One region of the Micromonospora sp. NPDC047187 genome, then DNA from elsewhere that is predicted to be linked to it. Evidence: riboswitches for the same ligand, from Rfam matches in the RefSeq annotation. Region 1 holds a riboswitch; each other region holds the start of a gene.
The links. A riboswitch is a leader RNA that binds a small molecule or an ion and turns the genes downstream of it on or off. The one in region 1 is predicted to bind cobalamin.
Positions count from the first base shown of each region.

Region 1 (4,175 bases):
CGGATCGCGTCGCGGAACCGGTCGAAGAAGTGCGGGTAGCGCATCGGGCGGAGAGTCAGGTCCATCCCGGGGTCGAGCAGCATGTGCGTGGTCCTCGTGTCGGTGGTGCTGGCGTCGGTGGTGGCGGCGTCGGCGGTCACTGGCAGGCCTCGCACGACTCGGGGTTCTCCAGCGAGCAGGCCAGCGCCTCCGCGTCGACGACGACGGGTGCGACAGCGCTGACGGTGGCCTGCTGGATCCGCGTCGCAGGGCGCGATCGCAGGTAGTAGGTGGTCTTCAGCCCGGCCTTCCAGGCGTACAGGTACATCGAGGAGAGCTTGCCGATGGTCGGCGCGGCCAGGAACAGGTTCAGCGACTGGGACTGGTCGATGAACGGGGCGCGGGCGGCGGCCAGGTCGATCAGCGCCCGCTGCGGCAGCTCCCACGCGGTGCGGAACAGCTCCCGTACGCCGGCCGGCAGCTCGGCGATGTCCTGCACCGAGCCCTCCGCCCGCTTGATCGCCGAACGGATCCGCTCGGTCCACAGACCACGGGCCTTCAGCTCGCGTACCAGGGCGGTGTTGACCTGGAGGAACTCCCCCGACAGGGTCTCGCGCTTGAACAGGTTGGACACCTGCGGCTCGATGCACTCGTAGCACCCGGCGATCGAGGCGATGGTGGCGGTCGGCGCGACCGCCACGAGCAGCGAGTTGCGCAGCCCGTACGCCTCGACCCGCTCGCGCAGCGCGTCCCACCGCGCGGTCTGCGTACCCTCGACACCCCACAGGTCGGGTTGGAGCTGGCCCCGCGCGGCCCGGGTCTGCGGGTACGCCGGATGCGCGCCGAAGTCGCGCGCCAGGTCGGCGGAGGTCTCCAACGCGGTCAGGTACAGCTCCTCGCTGATCCGGGTGGACAGCTCCCGCGCGGCCGGCGAGTCGAACGGCAGCCGCAGCGCGAAGAAGACGTCCTGTAGGCCCATCAGCCCGAGTCCGACCGGCCGCCAGCGGGGGTTGCTCGCCGCCGCCTGCGCCGTCGGGTAGTAGTTGATGTCGATGACCCGGTCGAGGAAGGTCACCGCGGTCCGCACCGTGACGCGCAGCCGCTCCCAGTCGATCCCGCCGTCGGTGAGGTGGGCGGCGAGGTTCACCGAGCCGAGGTTGCACACGGCGGTCTCGGCGTCGCTGGACACCTCGACGATCTCGGTGCAGAGGTTGGACAGGTGCACCACGTTGCCCGGCTCGGCGGTCTGGTTGCACAGTCGGTTGGCGGCGTCCTTGAAGGTCATCCAGCCGTTGCCGGTCTGGGCGAGGGTCCGCATCATCTTCCCGTACAGCTCCCGTGCCGGGACCTGCCGCACGTGGCGACCCTGCGCCTCGGCCTCCCGGTACGCGGCGTCGAACCGCTCCCCCCACAGGTCGGGCAGCTCGGGCACCTCGTGCGGGTCGAACAGCGACCACAGCGCGTCGGCCTCGACCCGGCGCATGAACTCGTCCGGGATCCAGTTGGCCAGGTTGAGGTTGTGGGTGCGCCGGGCGTCCTCGCCGGTGTTGTCCCGCAGTTGCAGGAACTCCTCGATGTCCGGGTGCCACGGCTCCAGGTAGACGCAGGCCGCGCCCTTGCGTCGGCCACCCTGGTTCACCGCGGCGACGCTCGCGTCCAGGGTGCGCAGCCATGGCACGATCCCGTTGGACTGCCCGTTCGTGCCCCGGATCAGCGCTCCCCGGGAGCGGACCCGGGAGTACGCGATGCCGATGCCACCGGCGAACTTCGACAGGTTGGCGACCTGGGCGTACCGCTGGTAGATCGAGTCCAGCTCGTCGAGCGGGGAGTCGACCAGGTAGCAGGAGGACATCTGGGTGTGCCGGGTCCCGGAGTTAAACAAGGTCGGTGAGCTGGGCAGGTAGGCCAGGCTGGACATCAGCCGGTAGAAGCCGACCGCCTCGTCCGCCGTCCGGGACAGGCCGCAGGACACCCGCAGCAGCCAGTACTGCGGGGTCTCCAAGACCAGTCGGCTGGTGGGGTGGCGCAGCAGGTATCGGTCGTACACGGTGCGCAGGCCGAAGTACTCGAACCGGCGGTCGCCGTCCGGGTCGATGGCGTGGTCGAGCGTCGCGGCGTGTGCGGCGACGAACGCGGCGGTGTCGTCACCGATCAGGCCCTCGGCGTGGCCGACCCGGATCGCCGCGCTGAACGAGGTGACGCCCTGTCGGCGCACCTCCTTGTCGACGTAGCCGGCCAGCAGCCGCGCGGCGAGGCGCGAGTACTGCGGCTCCTCACCGATCATCTCGGCGGCGGTCTGGATGGACAGCCGGTCCAGTTCAGCAGTGGTCGCGCCGTCGTAGAGGCCGCTGATGGTGCGGGTGGCCACCCGCATCGGGTCGACGTCGGTCAGGTCGTCGGCCCACCGCTCGACCGCCCGGACGATCTTGTTCACGTCCACGGGTTCGGTGCCGCCGTCGCGCTTGCGGACCTGCATCGGCGTCCGCCGCACTGTCGCGTCGCCGCTGGCCGGGACTACCTCGGTGACTGTCACCACTCGCTCCTCGGAGTTCGAGACCTGGTGGCCCGGACGCGAGGAGACAGACACCGACGGACGCCACGCCAGCCGGCGTGGGTCAGGTGGCGTCAGCCGTCCCACGCGGCCTCGGACCGCCGCCCACCCGGGTGCGGGTACGCGGCGCGCTGGCAGGTCTTCGGACTCGCGGGCACGACCGGGCTCGCCGGTCTCCTACTGGCCGTCGCTTCCCAGGCCGATTGGTGGCCCAGTGCTGATGACGGCGGTCGTTCCCACTCACCGCTGCGGGACAGTCCCGGATTTCCACCGGGTTCCCTGTTGCCTCGACCACCCCGGATGAGCGGCCGAACCAGCTGCGCTCGACACCATATATAGGGACGCAGCCGTTGTCACACCCCACATGTCGGTCTCGGGCGTGTCGGCGACGACTCGGTGACCACTGTCACCACCCCGGCCGACCACACCACACCGACCGACGCCCGACACCGGAGTCGGGACTCCCCACGCGGTCACGGTGGGCGGTATGGCGGATCGACCCGGCGAGGCAAACATCATATGTCTGAGGGTCTCCAGTGATCCACATCGTTGACGCGCTGGAGAAGCCCTCCGTATACTCCCAGTGATCATCTGATCTTTAGCCTAGCCGGGCGAGGAGCGCATGCCGCAGATCACTGCCGTCACCGTCGAAGACGTCCGCTTCCCCACCTCCCTGACCGCTGACGGGTCAGACGCCATGAACAAGGACGGCGACTACTCGGCGGCCTACGTCGTCCTGCACACCGACGGCGTCGACGGCGCGGGCGCGCCACTCGCGGGGCACGGCCTGACCTTCACCATCGGCCGAGGCAACGACATCGTCGCGGCGGCGGCAGTCCACCAGGCACAGCTTCTGGTGGGCCTGGACGTGGCGACGATGGCAGCGGACATGGGCGCGGTCTACCGCCTCCTCACCTCCGACTCGCAACTGCGCTGGCTCGGTCCGGAGAAGGGTGTCGTCCACCTGTCCCTGGCGGCCGTGCTGAACGCGTCGTGGGACCTGGTCGCCCGGGTCGCCGACAAGCCGCTGTGGCGGCTGCTCGTCGACATGTCCCCCGAGCAACTCGTCGACATCGCGGACCTGCGCTACCTGTCCGACGCGCTGACCCGCGACGAGGCACTGGCCATCCTGCGGGCCAAGGAGGGCACGAAGGCCGCCCGCCTCGCCGAGCTCGACCGGACCGGCTACCCCGCCTACACCACCTCGGCCGGTTGGCTCGGCTACGGCGACGACAAGCTGCGCCGGCTGTGCCAGGAGGCGGTGGACACCGGCTACGGCTACGTCAAGCTCAAGGTGGGCGCCAACCTCGACGACGACATCCGCCGATGCGCCATCGCGCGGGAGATCCTCGGACCGGATCGCAACCTGATGATCGACGCCAACCAGGTGTGGGACGTCGGTCAGGCCATCGACTGGGTCACCGCCCTCGCCCAGTTCACGCCACTGTGGATCGAGGAGCCGACCAGCCCCGACGACATCCTGGGCCACGCGGCCGTCCGCCGCGCCGTCGCTCCGATCGGCGTCGCCACCGGCGAACACTGCCACAACCGGGTGATGTTCAAGCAGCTGTTCCAGGCCGAGGCCATCGACTTCTGCCAGCTGGACACCGGCAGGTTGGCCAGCATCAACGAGATCGTCGCCGTG
Region 1 covers NZ_JBEYUF010000014.1:139,982-144,156, forward strand. Annotated here, with positions in the region: gene ABZ794_RS22235 (ribonucleotide-diphosphate reductase subunit beta) at 1-83, opposite strand, end outside; gene ABZ794_RS22240 (ribonucleoside-diphosphate reductase subunit alpha) at 137-2,455, opposite strand; cobalamin riboswitch at 2,646-2,863, opposite strand; gene ABZ794_RS22245 (enolase C-terminal domain-like protein) at 3,153-4,175, shown strand, end outside.

Region 2 (4,175 bases), on a different contig from region 1:
TCGGCGTGGCTCGAGACGTACCAGTGGTAGGTGCTGTCGAGCAGTCGCCGGACCAGGTCGACGTCGAGGCCGTCCTCCGGCCGGCGCAGGTGCGCCGGCGGCGGGTAGAAGCAGTCGCCCAGCAGCATCACCCCCGAGTCGGGCACCAGCACCACTGCCGAATCCGGTGCGTGCCCGCCGCCGACGTGGCGTAGCCGAACCCCGACCGGCAGCTCGTCCACGTCGGCGAAAGTCCGAGTTGGCGGCAGGATGGCGAAGTCTTCCCAGGACGCCATCGCGCGTGCGCGGGCTTGAAAGCTCGGGCGCAGGCGCGGATCGGCACGTACCTGCTCTTGCAGGTAGCGGTGGCTCCACGGCCGGGCGGCCTCGGCGCGCAGCAGCGACACCGCTGTCTCGTGCCCGACGATCTCCACCCCGGGCCAGGCGCAGGCGCCCCACACGTGGTCCCAGTGATGATGGGTGTAGACCAGCCAGCGCGGCTCCGGAAGCCCGGCGGCGACCAGCGCGGCCTGGATCTCGCGGGCGTGCGCGGGGCTCTGCCCGGCGTCGATCATCACACTGCCGCGTTCGTCGACGACGACGGCGACGCCGGCCTGGACCGCCTCCGGGTCGGGATCGCCCGGACAGAGCCAGACCCGGCCCGCAAGGTGGTGGAACTGCGGGGCGATCATGGTGATCGACCTCCGAGATTGATCGCGGACACTGGTGTGGCGTTCGCCGATCCTACGTGAGGGTGTCGGCCGGCACCGCCCTGCCGGAGGGTCGGCGCAGGTCAGAGCTCGTCCGGCCATCCTTTGCTCTGCTTGCCTATCTGCACCGGTGACCCTCCGTGCCCGGTGCGCATAGGTAAGCAGAGCAAAGGGCGTCGGGCATTGATCTGGGGCATTGCGTCGCGCGGAGCCGCGCCCGCACCAATCGTTGAAGCTCGATAAGTGCCGCCCGTCTGGCGGGGCCGGACCGGCGTTGACCGGCGGCGCGGCGGTGTGGCAGCATTCGCGGCCTGACGGCAGTGAAGGAAGTCGGTGCGAATCCGACGCGGTCCCGCCACTGTCACCGGGGAGCGATCCCCCCTCGTGAGTCACGGCCGTGTGTCTGCGGTTGGAAGGCCGGGGGAGAGCGTCGATCCGGAAGCCAGGATACTTCGGCCGTCGGGACGTACCCCAGGGCGTGGACACCCGAGGAGGACCCGATGACGCACGGCGTCTCATTCACCGACGATTACCGTCGTATCGCGCTGCAGGCAGTGCATTCCAAGGACACCGGCCACCGGCACCGCTGAGCTGATCGCCCGGCGCCGACCGGCCCCGACGCATGCGTCGGGGCGCCGTTCGCTCGGGCCGTCGTACCGGCTGACGCCGTACCCACCCGCATCGCCCCGGTCGCCCCCCGTGAGGGCCCAGGGCGTCACTTTCCGGAGCCTGCCGTGCGCATCCTGCTGCTGTCCACCGCCGACACCGACCTGCTGGCCGCCCGCGCCAGCGGTGCCGACTACCGGTTGGCCAACCCCGCCCGAGTCACCGCCGAGGAGGTGCCCGCCCTGCTCGACGGGGTCGCCCTCGTCGTCGTACGCCTGCTCGGCGGTCGGCAGGCGTGGCCGGACGGTCTCGCCGCGGTGCTCGCCACCGGCGTGCCGACGGTAGTGCTTGGCGGTGAGGCGCTGCCCGACGCGGAGCTGATGGCCACCTCCACAGTGCCGTCCGGGGTCGTCACCCAGTCGCTGGCGTACCTGGTGGAGGGCGGCCCGGACAACCTGGGGCAGCTGGCCCGGTTCCTCTCCGACACGGTGCTGCTCACCGGCGAGGGGTTCGCCGCACCCACGCCCACCCCGGCGTACGGCGTGCACGGCGAACACCCCGCCGACCCGAATCGGCCCACTGTGGGGATCGTCTTCTACCGGGCGCACGCCCTCGCCGGCAACACCGACTTCGTCGACGTGCTCGCGGACGCGGTCCACAAAGCCGGCGGCAACCCGCTGCCGATCTTCTGCGGCTCGCTGCGCGGGCTGACCGCGGGCGCCGGCCCACTCGGGCTCTTCGCCCGCTGTGACGCGCTGCTGGTCACGGTGCTGGCGGCCGGCGGTGCGGTCGCCGCGGACGCCTCCGGTGGCGGCGACGAGGACGCCTGGGACGTCGGGGCCCTGGCCGCCCTGGACGTGCCGGTCATCCAGGCGCTCTGCCTCACCAGCACCCGCGCGCAGTGGGCCGACAGCGACGCCGGCCTGTCCCCGCTGGACGCCGCCATGCAGGTGGCCATCCCCGAGTTCGACGGCCGGATCGTGTCGGTGCCGTTCTCGTTCAAGCAGATCGACGCCGACGGGCTCTCGGTCTACGCCGCCGATCCTGAGCGGGCCGCCCGGGTCGCCGGGATCGCGGTGCGCCACGCCCGGCTGCGGTACGTGCCGCACGCCGACAAGCGGGTCGCCGTGGTGCTCAGCTCCTACCCCACCAAGCACTCGCGGGTCGGTAACGCCGTCGGGTTGGACACCCCGGCCTCGGCGGTCCGGCTGTTCGCCGCGCTGGCCGAGGCCGGCTACGACCTGGGTGACGCGCCACCGCCCGACGACGGCGACGCGCTGATCCACTCGCTGATCGCCGCCGGTGGTCACGACGTGGAGTGGCTCACCCCGGAGCAGTTGGCCGCCGCCGAGGCCCGGATACCCGGGCCGACGTACCGGCGTTGGTTCGACCAGGTCCCGGCCGAGCTGCGCGAGCGGATGCGGGAGCACTGGGGTGAGCCGCCGGGCGAGCTGTACACCGAGGGCGGCGACATCGTGCTCGCCGGGCTGCGCTTCGGCAACGTGGTGCTGCTGATCCAGCCGCCCCGCGGCTTCGGGGAGAACCCGATCGCCATCTACCACGACCCGGACCTGCCGCCCAGCCACCACTACCTGGCCGCGTACCGCTGGTTGACAGCGCCCGCCGCGGACGGCGGCTTCGGCGCGGACGCCGTGGTGCACCTGGGCAAGCACGGCACCCTGGAGTGGCTGCCCGGCAAGGGCCTCGGCCTGGCCGCGGACTGCGCGCCCGACGCGGTCCTGGGCGACCTGCCGCTGGTGTACCCGTTCATCGTCAACGACCCCGGCGAGGGCACCCAGGCCAAGCGGCGGGCGCACGCCGTTGTCGTCGACCACCTGGTCCCGCCGATGGCCCGCGCCGAGACCTACGGCGACCTGGCCAAACTGGAACAACTGCTCGACGAGTACGCGACGGTGCAGGCCCTCGACCCGGCCAAGGTGCCCACCGTGCGGGCCCAGATCTGGGACCTGGTGCGCGCCGCCGAGCTGCACCACGACCTGCACGCCGAGGCGATGCCCGACGCGGACGACTTCGACGACTTCGTGCTGCACCTCGACGGGTACCTGTGCGAGGTCAAGGACGTGCAGATCCGCGACGGGCTGCACATCCTCGCCGACGCTCCCACCGGCGAGCCCAGGGTCAACCTGGTCCTCGCGGTGCTGCGCGCCCCGCAGATCTGGGGCGGCGCCCGGGCCCTGCCCGGCCTGCGACAGGCCCTCGCCGTCGCGTACTCCCTCGACGAGCAGGAGCTGCTCGCGTCGCCGGGACAGCGACTGGCGCTGCCCGCCGCGCTGACCGACGTGGTGGACGGGCCGGCCGGCACCGCCGCCGACGCGATCGACCTCATCGAGGCCCTCGCGCGGCGGCTGGTCGTCGGCATGGAGACCCTGGACTGGGCCGTTGACACTGTTGACGCGGTGGTGACGGAGGTGACCGGTCGGTCGGTCCCGGACGTCGCCGCGGTGCTGCACTTCGCCGCCACCGAACTGGTACCCCGACTGGACCGGACCACCGACGAGCTGACAAACACCCTCGGGGCGCTGGACGGCAGGTTCGTGCCGCCCGGCCCGTCCGGCTCACCCACCCGGGGCCTGGTCAACGTGCTGCCCACCGGCCGCAACTTCTACTCCGTCGACCCGAAGGCCATCCCCAGCCGCAACGCCTGGGACGTCGGGGTGGCCCTCGCCGACTCGCTGCTGGCCCGGCACCTCGCCGACACCGGGGTGTACCCCCGCTCGGTGGGGTTGACCGTCTGGGGCACCAGCGCGATGCGGACCCAGGGCGACGACATCGCCGAGGTGCTCGCGCTGCTGGGCTGCCGGCCCGTCTGGGACGACCGGTCCCGGCGGGTCACCGGCATCGAGGTGGTGCCGACCGCCG
Region 2 covers NZ_JBEYUF010000040.1:2,216-6,390, reverse strand. Annotated here, with positions in the region: gene ABZ794_RS32660 (MBL fold metallo-hydrolase) at 1-671, opposite strand, end outside; cobalamin riboswitch at 1,013-1,142, shown strand; gene cobN (cobaltochelatase subunit CobN) at 1,424-4,175, shown strand, end outside.
Region 2: linked by a shared signal. The riboswitch ahead of cobN (cobaltochelatase subunit CobN) and the one ahead of ABZ794_RS22240 (ribonucleoside-diphosphate reductase subunit alpha) in region 1 are both predicted to bind cobalamin.

Region 3 (4,175 bases), on a different contig from region 1:
ACCGGGGGGGGCCAAGCCCAGGAAACGAGCGTCTCGCGGAAGCCACCACGGGATGCGCGTGACAAAACCATGCCGGCCGGGCATGACCCACGACAGCCGATCGACCAACTCCTCAAAGACGTGAGGACAAGCCTCGATGGGCTGTCGTGGGCTGTGCCAAGGTGGCTTGCTGATCGACAACAGCGGCGCTTTGCGGGCCGCGCTCCGCGCTGTGCGGATGAGCTCTGCCTGGGATTGACAGCCACCACCAGACCGATGCCGACCTGTCACTGCGACGACCAGCGACCCGGGACCAGGAGCCACGAGCAACGCTGCAAGCAGCGAGCCCTGACCACTTCGGTGTCCACGAACGGCTCGGCTCAACCGGCGACGTCCACGACGACCTTGCCCTCGGCGGTGCCGTCGGCGACCAGCCGATGGGCGTCCATTACCGTGTCGAGCGTGAACCTGCGCTCGTCCAGTCGGGGGCGCAGCGCGCCGGCATCGGCCAGCGCCGCGATCTCGCGCAGGATGTCGCCGTGGTGTTCCCGGCCCCGCCCGGTGAGCATCGGCAGCAGGGTGAACACGCCGGAGTAGGTCGCACCCCGGAACGACAGCGGGGCGAGCGAGTGTGAGCCCCAGCCCAGTGCGCTGACGACGTGCCCGTGGTAGGTGCGTACCGCCGCGAACGAGGCGTCGAGCGTCGCGCCGCCGACGTTGTCGACGACGATGTCGAATCCCTCGCCGCCGGTGTACCTCTCGACGTACTCCTCGACCTTGCTCGCTGTGTAGTCGATCGGCACGGCACCCAGACTCTCGATCACCCGGAGGCTCGCCGGCCCGCCCGTGGCGTACGCCTCGGCGCCTCGCGCCTGGGCAAGTTGCACACCCACGTACCCGACACCTCCGGCGCCTCCGTGCACCAGGACCTTCTGCCCGGCGCGGACTCCGGCCCGGTCGACCAGCCCCTCCCAGGAGGTGACCGCCGCCAGGGGCAACGCGGCGGCCTCCCGCATCGAGAGGCTCCTCGGCTTGTGGGCCAGCAGTCGAGCGTCCACGGCGGCGTACTCGGCCAGCGAGCCCTGTAGGTCGCCGACGCCCCCGCACAGCCCGTGCACCTCGTCTCCCGGCTCGAAGCCGGCCACGTCCGCGCCGACCGCCGCGACGACGCCGGCAAGGTCCAGGCCGAGCACCGCGGGCAGCTCGACACGCGCGTGCGCGGCCTTACCTGCCTGGATCTTCGTGTCGAGCGGGTTGACCCCGCTGGCGACGATCCGCACCAGCACCTGCCCGCGCTCGGGGGCGGGTTGATCGATCTCCTCGACCGTCAGCGGAGCGTCGAACTCCCGCAACAACGCGGCGCGCATAACCATCCACACTCTCCGTGATCGAGGCTTCACGTGGACGCTATCCGACCGGATCGGCGGCGGGGCGGGTTCCTCGGACCGCGCCGGCGCCGCGACGGGCGGACCGAGTGTGGGTCAGTCGTCTTCGGCACCATCGAGTAGCGCGCGTCGCAACGCCAGTCGGTGCTTCCGGCGGATCTTCGCCTCCCGGTACCGTCGGCGGTCCCCGTCGGTCTCCGGTAGCAGCGGCGGCACGGTACGAGGCTGGCCGTCGTCGTCGATGGCGACCATGACCAGGTGGGCGGTTGCCACGTCGGTGGGAGGCACCGCCCGGTCCCACCGGTCGGCGGTCACCTTGACGGCCACCTCCATCGAGCTGCGGCCGGCCCAGGTGATCCGGGCGTCGACGTGCACGACGTCGCCGACCCGCACCGCGCGGAGGAACGCCGTCTCGTCGATGGCGGCGGTCACCGCCGGCCCGTCGGAGTGTCGGGCGGCGACCACACCGGCGACGGAGTCGATGAGGTTGAGGATCCGGCCGCCGTGCACCGTACCTATCAGGTTGGTGTGGTGCTGGTCGGGAAACCACACCGCCGGGTCGCGGACACACACTGGCGAGGACCTGGCCGTGCACCACACGCACGGCCCGTCACCCGCTCAGCCCACCCGCGAGGCCGACGGCAGCGCACACGGTTGTGTACGCGGCGCCGGCAGGTCTTCGGACTCGCGGGCCTGACCGGTCGCGCCGGTCCCCTACTGGCCGTCGCTTCCCAGGCCGTTGGCCCAGTGCTGATGACGGCGGTCGTTCCCACTCACCGCTGCGGGGCAGCCCCGGATTTCCACCGGGTTCCCTCTTACGACGCCCAGCCGGTCACGACGGGGCGAACCAGCGCCGTCGGCAGCATAGCTGGCCAGGGGATCTGTCCACCGAGGGCGTCCTGCCGCGGCGGCGGACGGCCTCATCGTCAACTTTTGTCGTCCGAGGAAGAAGATCGCCACCTATTGAAAAAAGTCTCGCGAGGGTGAGGATATCCAGATGCGTCGTCTCCCCCAGACTTGCGGGCGGGTGGTCTCGGGCCTCCTCGCGTTCCTCCTCGCCTCGGCTGTCGCCCTCCTCGCGTCCGCCCAGCCCGCCGCGGCGCACGGGACCCTCGCCACGTCCACACCGGCGAGCGGCGCCACCGTGCGCGAGCCGTTGACGGAGGTGCGGCTGTACTTCACCGAGAAGGCCGCCGCCAACGCGTTCTTCACTATCACCGCCCCGGGCGGCGCCCGTGTCGACAACGGCTGGTCGCAGGGGGAGCCGAAGCCGCTGGAGAAGCCGGTGCGGGAGTACTTCCTGGTCAACGGGCAGTTCGAGCCACGGGAGTACACGACGGGGTTCCCCGCGGTGGTGTCCGTCGCCCACCTGCCCGCAAAGGGCCAGTACTCGGTGAGCTACCTGTCGGTCGCCTCGGACGGCGACACCGTGCGGGGCACCCTGACCTTCCGCTACGACGGGCGGGTGACGGCAGCGCCGAAGGGGTGGAGCCCGCCATCGACCCAACCGGACCCGGCGCTGGTGGCCGCCACCGAGCAGCACAACACGTCCGGGCAGGCCTCGGCGGTGCCGACCACCGCGGACGATCCGTCGACCCCGCCGGCTGCGGCGGCCCCGTCGACCGGGTCGACCGAGGAGAGCGGTCCCGGGGCACCGGCCTGGGCCGGCTGGGCGGCGGCGGTCGCGGCGGTCGGGGCGGTGGCCGGGTTCGTCGTCTGGCGTCGCCGATCCGCCGGCACACCCACCGGCCGGGGCCGTACCTCGGCGGCGACCTCCGGTCGACGCGGCGGTGGCGCCCGTGCCACGAACAGGGCCGGCACTGGCAAGACCGTCGGCGGCAAGGCTGCCGGGGACAAGACCGTCGGCGGCAAGGTCGGCGGGGGCAGGGCCGGCGCGGCGACGGGCGTCGTCGCGCGTACCGCGAGCGACAGGCAGCGGCCCGCCACCGTGCCGGCGGCGCGCAAGGGCGACACGGTCGTCACGGCCCGCACGGGCGTCACCGTCGAGCCGACGCCTACCGATCAGGTGACCGAGGCCCTCGCCAACGCGGACGGCGAACCGACGGTCGACCCCGGGCCACGGCCCGACACGGACCTCGCCGCCGCGACGCCTGGGTCCCGGCTGAGCAACACCCACCTGGCGCTGTTCGTCGGCGGGCTGGTGGTGGCCCTGTTGGCCGGGTTCGGGCTGGCCCGTATCGGCACCGCCGACGAGAGTCCGGCGACCGGCAACGCACGACCGTCGGCCGGTGGACCGTCCGACTCGGGGCAGGTGGGCTCCGCGACCGACGGGCACCAACACCCGGCTGGTACGGGGCCGCACACGCATCGGGGTGACGACGCGCCGGGCGCGACGCTGGCGACCGGGACGACGGTCAGCGCCGGTGGGTACACCCTGCAGCCGCTGGAGCGGTCCCAACCCCCTGGTGTACGCGCCGACTACCGGTTCCGCATCGTCGGGACCGACCGGCAGCCGGCAACGACCTTCCCGGTCGTCCACGACAAGCCGTTGCACATGATCGTGGTGGGCCGCGACCTGTCCGGCTACCAGCATTTGCACCCGACGATGGCACCCGACGGCACCTGGAGCGTCCCCCTGACGCTGGCCCGGCCCGGCGGCTACCGCGTCTACGCCGACTTCTCCGTCACCGCGGCCGACGGCAGGCAGCAGCCTCTCGTGCTGGGCGTCGACCACACGGTGCCCGGCGCGCACACCCCGACCGCACTGCCGCCGGCACAGGCGCAGGCGACAGCTGGTCCGTACGCGGTGTCGATGACCGGCACCCCGACGGTGGGGGTGACGGCGCCGAT
Region 3 covers NZ_JBEYUF010000001.1:889,180-893,354, reverse strand. Annotated here, with positions in the region: gene ABZ794_RS03850 (zinc-dependent alcohol dehydrogenase family protein) at 360-1,352, opposite strand; gene ABZ794_RS03845 (acyl-CoA thioesterase) at 1,461-1,937, opposite strand; cobalamin riboswitch at 2,017-2,231, opposite strand; gene ABZ794_RS03840 (copper resistance protein CopC) at 2,362-4,175, shown strand, end outside.
Region 3: linked by a shared signal. The riboswitch ahead of ABZ794_RS03845 (acyl-CoA thioesterase) and the one ahead of ABZ794_RS22240 (ribonucleoside-diphosphate reductase subunit alpha) in region 1 are both predicted to bind cobalamin.